DNA from 2 places in the Comamonas piscis genome. Region 1 is predicted to be linked to the other one. Evidence: predicted binding sites of a transcription regulator. Region 1 holds the regulator's gene; the other holds the start of a gene.
What was found. Region 1 encodes LexA, which represses DNA repair genes until DNA is damaged. Its sites were predicted from a motif close to ACTGTATNNNNATACAGT; they were not measured.

Region 1 (3,304 bases):
TGGGTCGGCAAATCCAGGGCAGCTTGATACCGCCGAACTTGGCTGAACTAGCCTTTTTGGCCTCACTACTCAAACGATTGGACGAACGATGACCCGTACCTTGCTCTTGAACTGTGGCCCACACGGCCAAGCCAGCCATGGCTACCAACTGGCGACCGACATGCTGGCGGAGCTGGGCCTTGCGCAGCAGCCGCTGCTGGAACGTGATCTGGTGGCGACACCCATACCGCCTATCGGCCGCGACTATGCGCTGGCCATCACCTCAAACGCGGGCGCTGATGCTCCGGCGCTGGCCTGGTCGGAAACGCTGATTAAGGAACTGGAAGACAGCGATCTGCTGCTGATCGTGACGCCCATGCACAACTTTGCGGTGCCGGCCACGCTCAAGCTCTGGCTGGATCAGGTAATCCGCATCCACCGCAGCTTTGCAGCCACGCCCGAAGGCAAGATAGGTCTGATGAAGGACCGGCCCACCTTGGTGCTGGTGAGTTCCGGAGGCTTCCATGCAGGGCCAAAGGCGCGTCAGGAGGACTTTTTGACGCCTTATTTGCGCTATGCGCTGGCCTCCATCGGCATCCGCAATGTGCATTTTGTGTTGCTGCAAGGCCTGGTGTTTGGGCCGGACGCGGTGGCATCTGCAGTGGGCAGCGCCCGAGACGCACTGCGCGAGCAATTGGCGCCGTTCAAGCGGCAGGCGCAGGAAGCGGCTGCAGTAGTGCGTTGAGCGACAGACACATAAGAAAAAGCCAACGGCAATAGCGGATGGGTGTCAGCGAACTGTGGTTAACGGCTGAGCACTGAAGGCGCCAGGTTGGCACCTGCCCAGCGTCCCGGTATCGACCGATGCGTTCAGCGCTTGCCTTGCCGCAGCATGCCGATCCTGCAGTCCGCATTCCTGAAGCCATCGACGGCAGCCATGCAGCGACCAGCAGGCTGGCCACAACGCACCAGCCTGGGCTTGGCTCCGGCTTACACCGCGTGCAGGTGTTCCAGCCGCTCCAGGCGTTCCAGCTCGGCACAGATGTCGGCCATGCTGCCCGACATGGCCCAGCGCATGCCCTTTTGGCGGTGCAGGCTGGCCGGCTGGGCCCAGTACATTTTGATAGGGGCATCGTTGGCGGCCTGGGCGCTGCAGCGCTGTACCGACAGAAAAGGGCGTGCGGGAGACTGGATGCCGGCAGAGAGGCGGCGGCGCGCTGCTGGTTTGCGCGGCAGGCGAATGCGGTCGATGGGGCGTTGTGCGGGGGCCTCATCGGCAGGGCTGTCCACGCCTGGCTGAGCGCTGGGGTCATCAAGCAAACTCAGCTGCTGCGCGGCACCACGCTGTGCAGCAATGGAGGATGCAGCGACAAAGCAGTGCACCTGGGCAGCATGCTGACCGTCATTGGCGGCGCCATGGCCGGGCTGGCGCCGGCGGCCGCGCACAATGGCGCGTTGGATGGACTGGAACCAGGGCAGGCCGGCGACGAGGGAAAAAGGCGCAAGCGCGCGCAATGCATCTGCTACGAGCATAGGAAAGTCCTTGGTGTACGGGTAACAGCAGGATTGCGCTAGGGCGAGCGCATCCCCAGGGCTGTGGGCCGGGTGCCCACAACGCCCGCTACCTGGGGTTGCGCAGAGAGGGGTAAGGCGCTGGGCCTAGTTCAGCATCGTGTTGCGGATCAGGCCGACGGCGATGCCTTCGATCTCGAAGGGCTCGCCGGGCTGCACGATGATCGGCAGGTAATCCGGGTTTTCGGCCAGCAGCTCGATGCCATCCTTGGTGCGCTGCAGGCGCTTGACGGTGACGTCATCACCCAGGCGGGCGACGATGATCTGGCCATTGCGGGCCTCGCGGGTGGCTTTGACGGCGAGCAGGTCGCCATCGATGATGCCGATGTCGCGCATCGACATGCCGCGCACCTTGAGCAGGTAATCGGGCTGCTGCTGGAACAGGCCGCCTTCGACGGTGTAGGTTTGGTCCACATGCTCTTGCGCCAGGATGGGCGAGCCAGCGGAAACGCGGCCAATCAGCGGCAAGGCCAGCTGGGCCAGCTCTTGCACCACACGGCCCACGCCCGCGGTGGCGTTGGATACGCCCGCCAGCGGCGACGAAAAGCGAGTGCCACGTGCGGCATTGATAGAGCGCACGGTATCGCTTTGCAGGCGGATACCCCGGGAGGTGCCGCTGACCAGCTCAATCACGCCTTTGCGGGCCAGCGCCTTGAGGTGGTCTTCTGCCGAATTGGCGGATTTGAAGCCCAGCTTGCTGGCGATTTCGGCACGGGTTGGCGGGGCGCCGGTGCGCGAAATGGCGGTCTGGATCAGGTCCAGAATTTCTTGTTGGCGTGCGGTGAGTTTGGGATGGTCTCGCATAAGATCTCCGTGTGATCTGCGGCGCTGGGCACTAGCAAAGCTATTGCGCGTTCCAACACCTGTATATCAATCCAGTACCTGTATTTTTAACCAGTTTTTTGCAGGAGGCAAGCCTTGCAGCCAAAAATTTTGATCATTGGCACCGGTGGCACCATTGCCGGCATGGCCGATGACGCCGAGAAACCCGGCCAGTACCGCGCGGCTGCGCTGTCGATTGCGTCACTGTTAGCGGGAGTGAGCGGTATAGAGAAGGCCGCTGCAGGCCCGCTGGATGCGATACAGATAGCGCAAATTGATAGCAAGGATATGAGCGACACCGTCTGGCATGCACTGCTCAAGGCCTGCGATGCGGCGATGCGCGATGACGGGGTGCGTGGTGTTGTTATCACCCACGGTACCGATACCCTGGAAGACACGGCCTGGTTTTTGCACTGCGTATTGGGGCGCTTGCCCAAGCCGGTGGTGCTGACCTGTGCCATGCGCCCGGCCAATGCGCTGATGCCCGATGGGCCGCAGAACCTCAAGGATGCCGTCGCTGCTGCTGCCGCCTTGGATGCCGAAGGCCAACCGCTGCTGCGCGAGGTGGTGGCTGTGACCGGCAGCGGCGAGCTGCACAGTGCGCGCTGGCTGCAAAAGGTGCATCCGCACCGCTTGCTGGCCTTTTCATCGGGCGAGCAGGGGCCTGTGGGCTGGGTGGACGGCAGTGCGGTGCAGCTGCGCCATGGCTACGCCCCTGGCTGCGTCGTCGCAGCGGGCAGCTATACCGGCAGCGAATGGCTGGCGGTGCTGCCAGATCCAGTGCAACAGGCCTGGCCCTGGGTGGAGATTGTCACCAGCCATGCGGGGATACGGCCCGGTTTGGTGGATGCCTTGCTGGCCCAAGGCCTGGAAGGCCTGGTGCTGGCCACTACCGGCAATGGCACGGTACACGAAGTGCTGCTGTGCGCGG
Region 2 (3,304 bases), 670 kb from region 1:
CTGCAAGGGCGTGTGCGCCCGCGTACACAACGCCAACACCGAGAACGACCTGCCCGCAGCCGCACGCAAAGCCTTTTGCCAGGATGGCGAATGCGTGGACATGGCCTTGCTTGAAGGCCTGGACGAGCGCATCAACGCGCTGCCGGCCGAGCAGCGTGCCAAGGGCGTCGTGCTGGTGCTGCACCAGATGGGCAGCCATGGCCCCGCCTATTTCAAGCGCTCGCTCGCCCAAGACAAAGCCTTCAGCCCCGAGTGCAACAGCGTCAACCTGCAGTCCTGCGACCGCGCATCGCTCATCAACGCCTATGACAACAGCGTAGTGGCCACCGACCGTATGCTGAGCGGCCTGATCGACTGGCTGGCCAGCAAGGGCCAGCGCCAGCCCACCGCGATGATGTATGTGGCCGACCACGGCGAATCGCTGGGCGAGAACAATATCTACCTGCACGGCCTGCCCTACTCGGTTGCCCCCGATGTGCAAAAGCATGTGCCCTGGATCACCTGGTTGTCACCTGCGATGCAGCAGCGCATGGGCATGAGCACCAGCTGCCTGCAGCAGGCCGTGGGCAGCGCCCGCATCAGCCATGACAACCTGTTCCACTCGATGCTGGGCCTGACCGATGTGCAGACCGCGCTGCACCAGCCCGAGCTGGATATTTTTGCCAGCTGCAAGGGCCGTGCGGCGGCCTCGGCCACCCCGCCCGCCGTTGCTCGCCTGGCCTCCGCTGCAGCAGGCCACAGCGCACGCAAACCTGGCTAAAACAAACTGCCTTGGCCCGGGTGCGGTGCCTGCGCCGCCCCACCCGCGCGCGTTGGCTGCATCAACTGCCGAGCGCGCCAGGCTTCAAAGCCCTGCCAGTCCATCTTGATCCGCTCGCGCCCATAGCCCAGCTGCGCGCAGGCCCGCCTGAAACGCTGGCGCACCAGGTCGGCCCACAGGCCCTGGCCCTTCATGCGGCTAAAGGACTGGCTGTCGTAGCTCTTGCCCCTCAGCCGGTCCTCTTCGCTGATCTGGTGCAGGTCGCGCACCCGCTCCATCACCCGGTCTGCGCGTTGTGGGTAATGGGCTTGCAGCCACTGCTGGAACACCCCGTTCAGCTCCCAGGGCAGGCGCAGCACGGTGTAGAAGGCAGTGGTCGCACCGGCATCGCGTGCGGCGGCCAGCACCTCTTCCATGTCCTCGGTCAAAAACGGAATATGCGGTGCCACGCTCACCCCCACCGGAATGCCTGCCTCCGCCAGCCGGCGTATCGTGCGCAGCCTCCTGTGCGGCGCAGCGGCCCGGGGCTCCAGCAAGCGAGTCAGCTGCGGATCGAGGCTGGTGATGGTGATGTAGACAGCCGCCGCATTTTTGCGCGCTGCAGCGGCGATCAAGTCGATATCGCGCTCAACCGCACTGCTCTTGGTGATCAGCGAGTAAGGATGCTCGGCCTCGCCCAGCACCTCGATCAGCTGCCGCGTCAGGCCCAGATCGCGCTCAATCGGCTGGTAGCAATCGGTGGCTGACCCTATATTGAGCGAGGCGGGCTGGTAGCGCGGGCGGCTGATCTCGGCCTTCAGCACCTGGGCAATATTGGTCTTGGCAAACAGCTGGGTTTCAAAATCCAGCCCCGGCGAGAGATTCAAATAGCTGTGGTACGGCCGGGCATAGCAGTAAATGCAGCCATGCTCGCAGCCCCGGTAGGGGTTGACCGAGTGATCAAAGAAGATATCGGGCGAATCGTTTTTCTGGATCGCGCTGCGAGCCCGCTCTTCATGCACCTGGGTGGGCAAGCTCTCTGCGGTGTGCTGCCACCAGGCGCCCTCGTCGGCACCCAGATCTGCATCAACGCCGTCGCCAGCCTCGGCAGTTGCGGGCGTCCAGCCGTCATCCGCCCACTCCCGCACATCGCTGGCAAAACGGTGCCGGGGTGCACCTACTGCGCCGCGCCCCTTGCGTGGCATCGGGAGCGGCACGCGTACTTCGACCGGTCCATCAACCTCCTCGGCACAGCGCCGCAAGGCCTGCGGGTCTTCAACCGGGGCGGGTGACGGTGCGGAAGGCAAGGTGTTCAGAAGGGCTTGGCGGGCAGACATAATAACTGTTTTTATATACAGTATTTCTATGCATTGTGCGCCTTCCCAGCCACCGATGCAAGCGTCCTCAAAACCAGGGCTATTCGCACCGTTTTGGTGCGACATGGGGCTTGGCCTACAGTCGGGGATTACATACTCCGAAGGGAATTTTCATGTCTCGCCAACCCCAACTCATCCTGTCGTCTCTGGATGTGGACCGCCTGGAAGCGCTGCTGGAGGCCATGCCGGCAAGCGCCTTCCCCGGCAAGGCGGATCTGGAGGCCGAGATTGCCCGTGCCGATATCGTGGAGCCAACCGATATCCCGCCGAACGTGGTAACGATGAACTCCACCGTCAACTTTGACATGGCAGAGTCGGGCAAGCAGTTCCAGCTGACCTTGGTCTACCCCAAGGACCTGGATGACAGCAGCAGCAAGATTTCGGTGTTTGCGCCGGTAGGCAGTGCGCTGCTTGGCCTGTCGATTGGCGATGCGCTGGCTTGGCCATCAGTGGGCGGCAAGACCATGACGGTGAAGGTCACCGGCATCAGCTACCAACCTGAGCGGGCCGGCGATCTGCACCGCTAATAAGCAATAGGCTTAGCTACGACGCCTGCTTACATCGCAAAGCGGGCGCCCAGCAGGCTCACCAGCAACCCCGCCCCCACCAGGCCCAGCTCCCAGCGGGCCACAGAGCGAATGCTGGGGGTGCGCGCCTCCACGCCAAGGTACAGCACTCGGCCGGCGAGCAGCGACAGCACAAAGGCCATGCACATGCCCAGCCAGTTCAACCAAGGCTGCGTGGGCCACAGGTGCGAAACCACCGCGTTGCACAGCACCACGATGGAGAAATGCACGAGGAACACCGAGTACGCCATCTGACCCAACGACTGCAGCCAGCGCGCGGGCGCTTGGCGGCTGAGCCAGGCAACCAAGCGGCCATCCGAAGGGATACGCATCAGCCACAGCAGGCCCAGCGCGCCGCACAAGGCCACCGCAATGCGCAGCCGGAAATCCAGTTCCAGCGACACAAAACCCAGCGCCAGCAACAGCGCAGTCCAGGACCAGGGCTTGGCACTTTGGCTGCCCCAGTAGGCCAGCATCCCCATGCCATAGGCGCCGACAAAGTAGATAAACCACATGTCCAGTTCGCTATGGCGGTTGAACACCAGCAGAGACAAGGCGGTGAGCGCAATCACCACATGCTGGCCCAGCTGCAGGCCCAGCCAAGTGCGGGCCCAGCGGCGGCT

Region 2: HS961_RS09325 (PA0069 family radical SAM protein) is a predicted target of LexA. The motif match lies at 2,081-2,098, and genes of this name have one in related genera.

Annotation. Positions count from the first base shown of each region.
Region 1 covers NZ_CP058554.1:2,761,973-2,765,276, forward strand. The annotation lists gene HS961_RS12360 (SDR family oxidoreductase) at 1-27, shown strand, start outside; gene HS961_RS12365 (FMN-dependent NADH-azoreductase) at 89-724, shown strand; gene HS961_RS12370 (hypothetical protein) at 970-1,512, opposite strand; gene lexA (transcriptional repressor LexA) at 1,639-2,355, opposite strand; gene HS961_RS12380 (asparaginase) at 2,470-3,304, shown strand, end outside.
Region 2 covers NZ_CP058554.1:2,089,357-2,092,660, reverse strand. The annotation lists gene HS961_RS09330 (phosphoethanolamine transferase) at 1-760, shown strand, start outside; gene HS961_RS09325 (PA0069 family radical SAM protein) at 757-1,944, opposite strand; gene rnk (nucleoside diphosphate kinase regulator) at 2,229-2,642, shown strand; gene HS961_RS09315 (acyltransferase family protein) at 2,672-3,304, opposite strand, start outside.